DNA from 2 places in the Streptomyces sp. STAM6 genome. Region 2 is predicted to be linked to the other one. Evidence: predicted binding sites of a transcription regulator. Region 2 holds the regulator's gene; the other holds the start of a gene.
The links. The regulator HrcA, encoded in region 2, represses chaperone genes, less so after heat shock. The targets are predictions, from matches to a motif close to TTNGCACTCNGNNNNNCNGAGTGCNAA.
Positions count from the first base shown of each region.

Region 1: groL (chaperonin GroEL) is a predicted target of HrcA. The motif match lies at 2,415-2,441, and genes of this name have one in related genera.

Region 1 is NZ_JBUEFZ010000013.1:23,564-27,236, forward strand. Features, by position in the region: gene ACY34K_RS17515 (CAP domain-containing protein) at 1-486, shown strand, start outside; gene groL (chaperonin GroEL) at 628-2,250, opposite strand; gene ACY34K_RS17525 (cold-shock protein) at 2,621-2,827, opposite strand; gene ACY34K_RS17530 (MoaD/ThiS family protein) at 3,291-3,569, opposite strand; gene thrC (threonine synthase) at 3,566-3,673, opposite strand, start outside.
Region 2 is NZ_JBUEFZ010000004.1:278,181-281,853, reverse strand. Features, by position in the region: gene ACY34K_RS07955 (nitronate monooxygenase) at 1-308, opposite strand, end outside; gene dnaJ (molecular chaperone DnaJ) at 398-1,537, opposite strand; gene hrcA (heat-inducible transcriptional repressor HrcA) at 1,538-2,554, opposite strand; gene ACY34K_RS07940 (MBL fold metallo-hydrolase) at 2,723-3,454, shown strand; gene ACY34K_RS07935 (DUF3097 domain-containing protein) at 3,465-3,673, shown strand, end outside.

The DNA of each region.
Region 1 (3,673 bases), on a different contig from region 2:
GGCACCAGCCGCTTCGGGTTCGACATCCTGTTCCCCTCCATCGCGGTGGCGTGCCTGATCAACGAGGAGCGCGCCAGGCGCGGGCTTCCACAGGTCGAATGGCAGGACGCCCTCGTGCAGGCGGCGCAGAAACACGCGCGGGCCGCCGTGAACATCAAGTGGTGGGGGCCCGGCAAGGACTCGCACACCAATCCGCAGACCGGTTCGAAGCCGGTCGACCGGATCCGGTCGGAGGGCTACTGCGCCCACGGGCGGTCGTGGCGGGTCAACGAGGTCACCTACAACGGGTGGGGTTCCGGCCATGGAACGCCTCGGGCGGCGGTGAACTGGTGGGTCAATGTGAGCAAATGGGGCCACCGGGAGATCGTTCTGGACCCGAACCTGCGTGACATAGGCGCCGCGGCGCGCGGCGGGGCGGCCGATCCGGCGGGGGCCGGGTTCAGCGACGCGGGCACGTTCGTCGTGACCTTCGGGGTCTGCGCCTAGGGCGTGTTGCGAAAGTGGCGTCGTCCGCCCGGGGGGCGGGGCCGGGGGCGTGTGCGCCGGCGGCGGAAACGCCCGAGGGCGGCACCCCCTGGGAGAAGGGGTGCCGCCCTCGGTCAAGGACGGTGATCAACCAGAGGTCGATCAGAAGTCCATGTCACCGCCCGGCATGCCGCCCGGAGCGCCGGCAGCGGCCTTCTCCGGCTTGTCGGCGATGACGGCCTCGGTGGTGAGGAACAGCGCCGCGATGGAGGCCGCGTTCTGCAGAGCGGAACGGGTCACCTTCGCGGGGTCGAGGATGCCCTCGGCGATCATGTCGACGTACTCGCCGGTCGCGGCGTTCAGGCCGTGGCCGATCGGAAGGTTGCGCACCTTCTCGACGACGACGCCGCCCTCGAGGCCACCGTTGACGGCGATCTGCTTCAGCGGGGCCTCCAGCGCCAGCTTCACCGCGGCGGCACCGGTCGCCTCGTCACCCTCGAGCTCCAGCTTCTCGAAGACCGAGGAGGCCTGCAGCAGGGCCACGCCACCACCGGCGACGATGCCCTCCTCGACGGCGGCCTTGGCGTTGCGCACCGCGTCCTCGATGCGGTGCTTGCGCTCCTTGAGCTCGACCTCGGTGGCGGCACCGGCCTTGATGACGGCCACGCCGCCGGCCAGCTTCGCCAGACGCTCCTGGAGCTTCTCGCGGTCGTAGTCCGAGTCGGAGTTCTCGATCTCGGCGCGGATCTGGTTGACGCGACCGGCAACCTGGTCGCTGTCACCGGCACCGTCGACGATCGTGGTCTCGTCCTTGGTGATGACGACCTTGCGGGCGCGGCCCAGCAGGTCCAGGCCGGCGTTCTCGAGCTTGAGGCCGACCTCCTCGGAGATGACCTGGCCACCGGTGAGGATGGCGATGTCGTTCAGCATGGCCTTGCGGCGGTCGCCGAAGCCCGGGGCCTTGACGGCGACGGACTTGAAGGTGCCGCGGATCTTGTTGACGACCAGGGTCGACAGGGCCTCGCCCTCGACGTCCTCGGCGATGATCAGCAGCGGCTTGCCGGACTGCATGACCTTCTCCAGCAGCGGAAGGAGGTCCTTCACGTTGCTGACCTTGGAGTTGACGATGAGGATGTACGGGTCGTCGAGCGACGCCTCCATACGCTCCATGTCGGTGGCGAAGTACGCCGAGATGTAGCCCTTGTCGAAGCGCATACCCTCGGTGAGCTCCAGCTCCAGACCGAAGGTCTGGGACTCCTCGACGGTGATGACGCCTTCCTTGCCGACCTTGTCCATGGCCTCGGCGATGAGCTCACCGATCTGGGTGTCGGCGGCGGAGATGGAGGCCGTGGAAGCGATCTGCTCCTTGGTCTCGACATCCTTCGCCTGCTCCAGCAGCGCGCCGGAGACGGCCTCGACGGCCTTCTCGATGCCGCGCTTCAGGGCCATCGGGTTCGCACCGGCGGCGACGTTGCGCAGACCCTCGCGGACGAGCGCCTGGGCGAGGACGGTCGCGGTGGTCGTACCGTCACCGGCGACGTCGTCCGTCTTCTTGGCGACTTCCTTGACCAGCTCGGCGCCGATCTTCTCGTACGGGTCCTCGAGCTCGATCTCCTTGGCGATGGAGACACCGTCGTTGGTGATCGTGGGGGCGCCCCACTTCTTCTCGAGGACGACGTTGCGACCCTTGGGGCCCAGGGTCACCTTGACGGCGTCGGCGAGCTGGTTCATGCCGCGCTCGAGGCCGCGCCGTGCCTCCTCGTCGAACGCGATGATCTTGGCCATGTGAAGTGGTCCTCCCGGACGGGGTGGAAACGCAAACGGACCGTGCTGGTGCCCGCGACGGACGGCCTGCGCGCCCAGTGGTTCCTTGCCCCACTCGGCCTGCGGACCTCACCGACCCGATCCAAGTTCTGTCACTCTCACCTTCAGAGTGCTAACGCCAATGATTAGCACTCGACCCTGGAGAGTGCAAGGCCGCTCCACGGGAGCGTCGCCGGGAGGATGGCGGTCGGGCGGCGGGAGGGCGCGAGCGGCGCCCGCGGATCGGCCCCCTCCGGGGGCCGTCCCGGGCATGCGCGAGGGGCCCGCATCCCTCCTCGGATACGGGCCCCTCGACGCTGCTGAAGTCGATGGTCGATCGAACGCGCGGCTCTCAGCCGGCGGCGAGCTTGACCATGTCCGCCTGCGGACCCTTCTGGCCCTGCGAGATCTCGAACTCGACCCGCTGACCTTCTTCAAGGGTGCGGTAGCCGTCCATCTGGATCGCGCTGTAGTGGACGAAAACATCCGCACCACCGTCGACCGCGATGAAGCCGTACCCCTTCTCCGCGTTGAACCACTTGACGGTGCCCTGAGCCATGCCTAACTCCCCTATTACTGGCCCTTGCACAGGACCGCACTTCGCGGACCCGGGTCAGACCTCACCCACTGACAGTTCCCCTATGCCCAGGGGGCATGGGGAGACCCCATGAGCGTGCGCCGGAACGCGTCGACCGCCGCTGAATGTATCTGCCCAACTGCCGTCTGCAACAGGTCAATCGGACGAGAATTCCGAGCACGAGTGAACGGAAAAGGTGGCCGAATTCGGCGGAACCCCGGGCAAGTCGGGCCGGGCAAAGCGCGCATATGGCGCAAAATGCAGGGGTACTTTGACTGCATCTTGTCGCGCCGGGCTGCATTTTCATATGCACGTGACATGGGCTGCGGCGGGGACTTCCCCAACTCTACCGCGCTCAACCATGCAGAATTGCCCCCTCCGCTTCTCTCGCGGAGGGGGCAATCGTGGTGACTCTGCGTGTCCGCAGGGGCTGCGGCGGGACGGTTCAGCAGCCGCCGGCCACGGCGGGAATGATCGAGACGCCCGCACCGTCCGGCGTGGCGGTACCCAGACCGTCCTCGAAGCGCACGTCGTCGTCGTTGACGTACACGTTCACGAACCGGCGCAGCTTGCCCTGGTCGTCCAGGACGCGGGCGGCGATGCCCGGGTGGTTCTTCTCCAGGGACTCGATGACCTCGGAGAGGGTCGAGCCCTCCGCCGGGACCTCGGCCCGACCGCCGGTGTAGGTGCGGAGGATGGTGGGGATGCGGACATTGACGCTCATGCGAGGCCAGCCTCTCGGAAAGAGTCCAGGTTGGGGCTGATGACCGCGGACATGCCCGTGGTGGGGGCCACCGCGTCAAGGGTCTTGAGGCCGTCACCGGTGTT
Region 2 (3,673 bases):
GGATCGCCGAGCGGCGTGTCGTACCAGCCGGCCTCCCCCGCGAGCTGCTGCTGGTAGACGTTCACGGCCGCGGGGTCGGCGTGGCCCGGCTGCGGCATGAACAGATTGACGCCGAACGGCTGCGAGGTCAGCCCCCGGACCTGTGTGACCTCTTGGTACATGCCGTCGGCCGTCTTGTACCCCGCGGCGAGGAATCCGAGGCCACCGGCCTCGGACACGGCGGCCGCCAACTGCGGACAGGACGCGCCACCCGCCATGGGGGCCTGCACGATCGGGAACCGGCAGAGATCGGTCAGTGCGGAGGACATGCACGCATGGTGCCACGCCCTCCGCGCCCCGCCGAATCCGGTTCCGCGCCACCGTGCCCGGACCCGCGCCGCGAGGCCCCCGAGGGACCTCAGCGGCCGTTGAACGCGTCCTTCAGCCGGGAGAACAGACCCTGCTGCCCGGGCTGGAACTGCCCCGTCGGCCGCTCCTCGCCCCGCAGCTTCGCCAGCTCCCGCAGCAGCCGCTCCTGCTCGGGGTCCAGCTTCGACGGCGTCTGCACCTCGACGTGGACGATGAGGTCACCGCGTCCACCGCCGCGCAGGTGGGTGACACCGCGCCCGTGCAGCGGGATCGACTGCCCCGACTGCGTACCGGGCCGGATGTCGACCTCCTCGACCCCGTCCAGCGTCTCCAGCGGCACCTTCGTGCCGAGCGCGCCGGCGGTCATGGGGATCGTCACCGTGCAGTGCAGATCGTCGCCGCGCCGCTGGAAGACCGGGTGCGGCAGCTCGTGGATCTCGACGTACAGGTCGCCGGCGGGGCCGCCGCCCGGGCCGACCTCGCCCTCGCCCGCGAGCTGGATCCGGGTGCCGTTGTCGACACCTGCGGGGATCTTGACCGTGAGCGTGCGGCGGGAGCGGACCCGGCCGTCGCCCGCGCACTCGGGGCAGGGCGTCGGCACCACGGTGCCGAAGCCCTGGCACTGGGGGCACGGACGCGACGTCATGACCTGGCCCAGGAAGGACCGGGTCACCTGGGAGACCTCACCGCGGCCGCGGCACATGTCGCAGGTCTGGGCGGAGGTACCGGGAGCGGCGCCCTCGCCCGAGCAGGTGGTGCAGACGACGGCCGTGTCGACCTGGATGTCCTTGGTCGTGCCGAAGGCCGCCTCGTTGAGCTCGATCTCCAGCCGGATCATCGCGTCCTGGCCGCGCCTCGTCCGCGACCGGGGCCCGCGCTGGGACGCCGTCCCGAAGAAGGCGTCCATGATGTCCGAGAAGTTGCCGAAGCCGCCGGCGCCGAAGCCGCCCGCGCCCGCACCGCCGCCGGAGGCCGACAGCGGGTCGCCGCCGAGGTCGTAGACCTGCTTCTTCTGCGGGTCCGACAGCACCTCGTAGGCGGCGTTGATCTCCTTGAAGCGCTCCTGCGTCTTGGGGTCCGGATTCACGTCCGGGTGGAGCTCACGTGCCAGGCGACGAAAGGCCTTCTTGATCTCGTCCTGGGACGCGTCGCGGCGTACGCCGAGTACGGCGTAGTAGTCCGTGGCCACTTACGACTCCGCGAGGATCTGTCCGACGTAACGTGCCACTGCGCGTACCGCTCCCATCGTTCCGGGGTAGTCCATGCGGGTCGGTCCGACCACGCCGAGTTTGGCGACTGCCTCGTCGCCCGAACCGTAGCCGACCGCGACGACGGACGTGGAGTTGAGCCCCTCATGGGCGTTCTCGTGCCCGATCCGTACGGTCATGGCCGAATCCTTGGCCTCGCCGAGCAGCTTGAGGAGCACGACCTGCTCCTCCAGAGCCTCCAGCACCGGCCGGATCGTCAGGGGGAAGTCGTGCCCGAAGCGCGTGAGATTGGCGGTACCGCCGATCATCAGCCGCTCCTCGGTCTCCTCCACCAGGGTCTCCAGCAGCGTGGCCAGCACCGTGGAGACGGTCCCCCGGTCCTCCTGCTCGAAGGACTCGGGCAGGTCCTGCACCAGCTGCGGCACATCGGTGAAGCGGCGCCCCACCACGCGGCTGTTCAGCCGCGCCCGCAGATCGGCCACGGACGTCTCGCCGAACGGCGCGGGGCAGTCGACCATGCGCTGCTCCACCCGGCCCGTGTCCGTGATCAGGACGAGCATCAGCCTGGCCGGGGCCAGCGACAGCAGCTCCACGTGACGCACGGTGGAACGAGTCAGCGAGGGGTACTGCACCACCGCGACCTGCCGGGTCAGCTGCGCCAGCAGCCGCACCGTGCGGCCCACCACGTCGTCGAGGTCCACCGCGCCGTCCAGGAAGTTCTGGATGGCCCGGCGCTCGGGCGACGACAGCGGCTTGACGCCGGCGAGCCTGTCGACGAAGAGCCGGTAGCCCTTGTCGGTGGGGATGCGGCCCGCGCTGGTGTGGGGCTGGGCGATGAACCCTTCCTCCTCCAGCACCGCCATGTCGTTGCGCACCGTGGCCGGCGACACGCCGAGCTTGTGACGCTCGGTGAGGGCCTTGGAGCCGACGGGCTCCTCGGTGCCGACGTAGTCCTGGACGATGGCGCGCAGCACCTCGAGTCTGCGTTCGCTGAGCATGGCGCACACCTCCAGCTGGCTCCGGTCGCTTCCTCATCGCTGGCACTCGCAACGCCCGAGTGCCAGCAATCCCGTCGCCAGTGTACGGCGCCGGGGTACGCCCCTAGCAAGGGCGGCCGACCACGCTACCGCGCGCCGCGGCTGGTCGATTGCAGATAGCGTCGCTGTATGGACGTCGCTTGGGAAGACTTCGGGTGGGAGCGTCTCGCGGACGGGGTGGGCCGGCGCAGGCTCCCGGTCTGGGACGCGACCACCGCTCTGGTGGTCGGCGAGGACTGTGCGCTGCTGTACGACACGGGCGCCACACTGCGCGAGGGCGCCGAGATCCGTGCGCAGGTGCAGGCGATGCTCGGGGGCCGCCGAGTGACGCATATCGCACTCAGTCACCCCCATTTCGATCATGTCCTGGGCACCGCGGCGTTCGCCGGGGCGGAGGTGTACGGCGCGGTGGGCGTCGACACCCTGATGGCCCGGGAGCGGGAGTCCCTGCGCAAGGACGCCGTGAACCAGGGGGTGGACGAGGGCGAGGCCGTGGAGGCGACCGACGTGCTGGTCCTGCCGCACCACCTGGTGTGCGGCGAGTGGACGCTGGAGCTGGGCGGCCGGCAGGTGCTGCTGGCCAATGTGGGGCCCGGTCACAGCGGCCACGACCTGGCGCTGCTGGTGCCGGGCACGCCGGGCTCCCCCGAGGTGGTGTTCTGCGGCGACCTGGTGGAGGAGTCGGGCGACCCGCAGGCGGGGCCGGACGCGATCACCTCGCGCTGGCCGGCCGCGCTGGACCGGCTGCTGGAGCTCGGGGGCGAGGACGCGGTGTACGTACCGGGCCACGGCGCGGTCGTCGACGCGGCGTTCGTCCGCGCCCAACGCGAGGAACTGGCCCGTCGGTTCCACGTGTCGTAGCGTCTGGCGAATGCGCAGTTACGACCCTGACCTCACGCCCTCGTGGAAGCGTCCGGCGCCGGTGCCCGAAGTGCCCGCCGAGCCGGACCTGGTGGTGGAGGAGGTCGGCACGGGCTTCTGCGGTGCCGTGATCGGCTGCGAGGCGGGCACGGTGACCCTGGAGGACCGGTTCGGCAAGCACCGGGTCTTCCCGCTGACGCCCCGCGGCTTCCTGCTGGA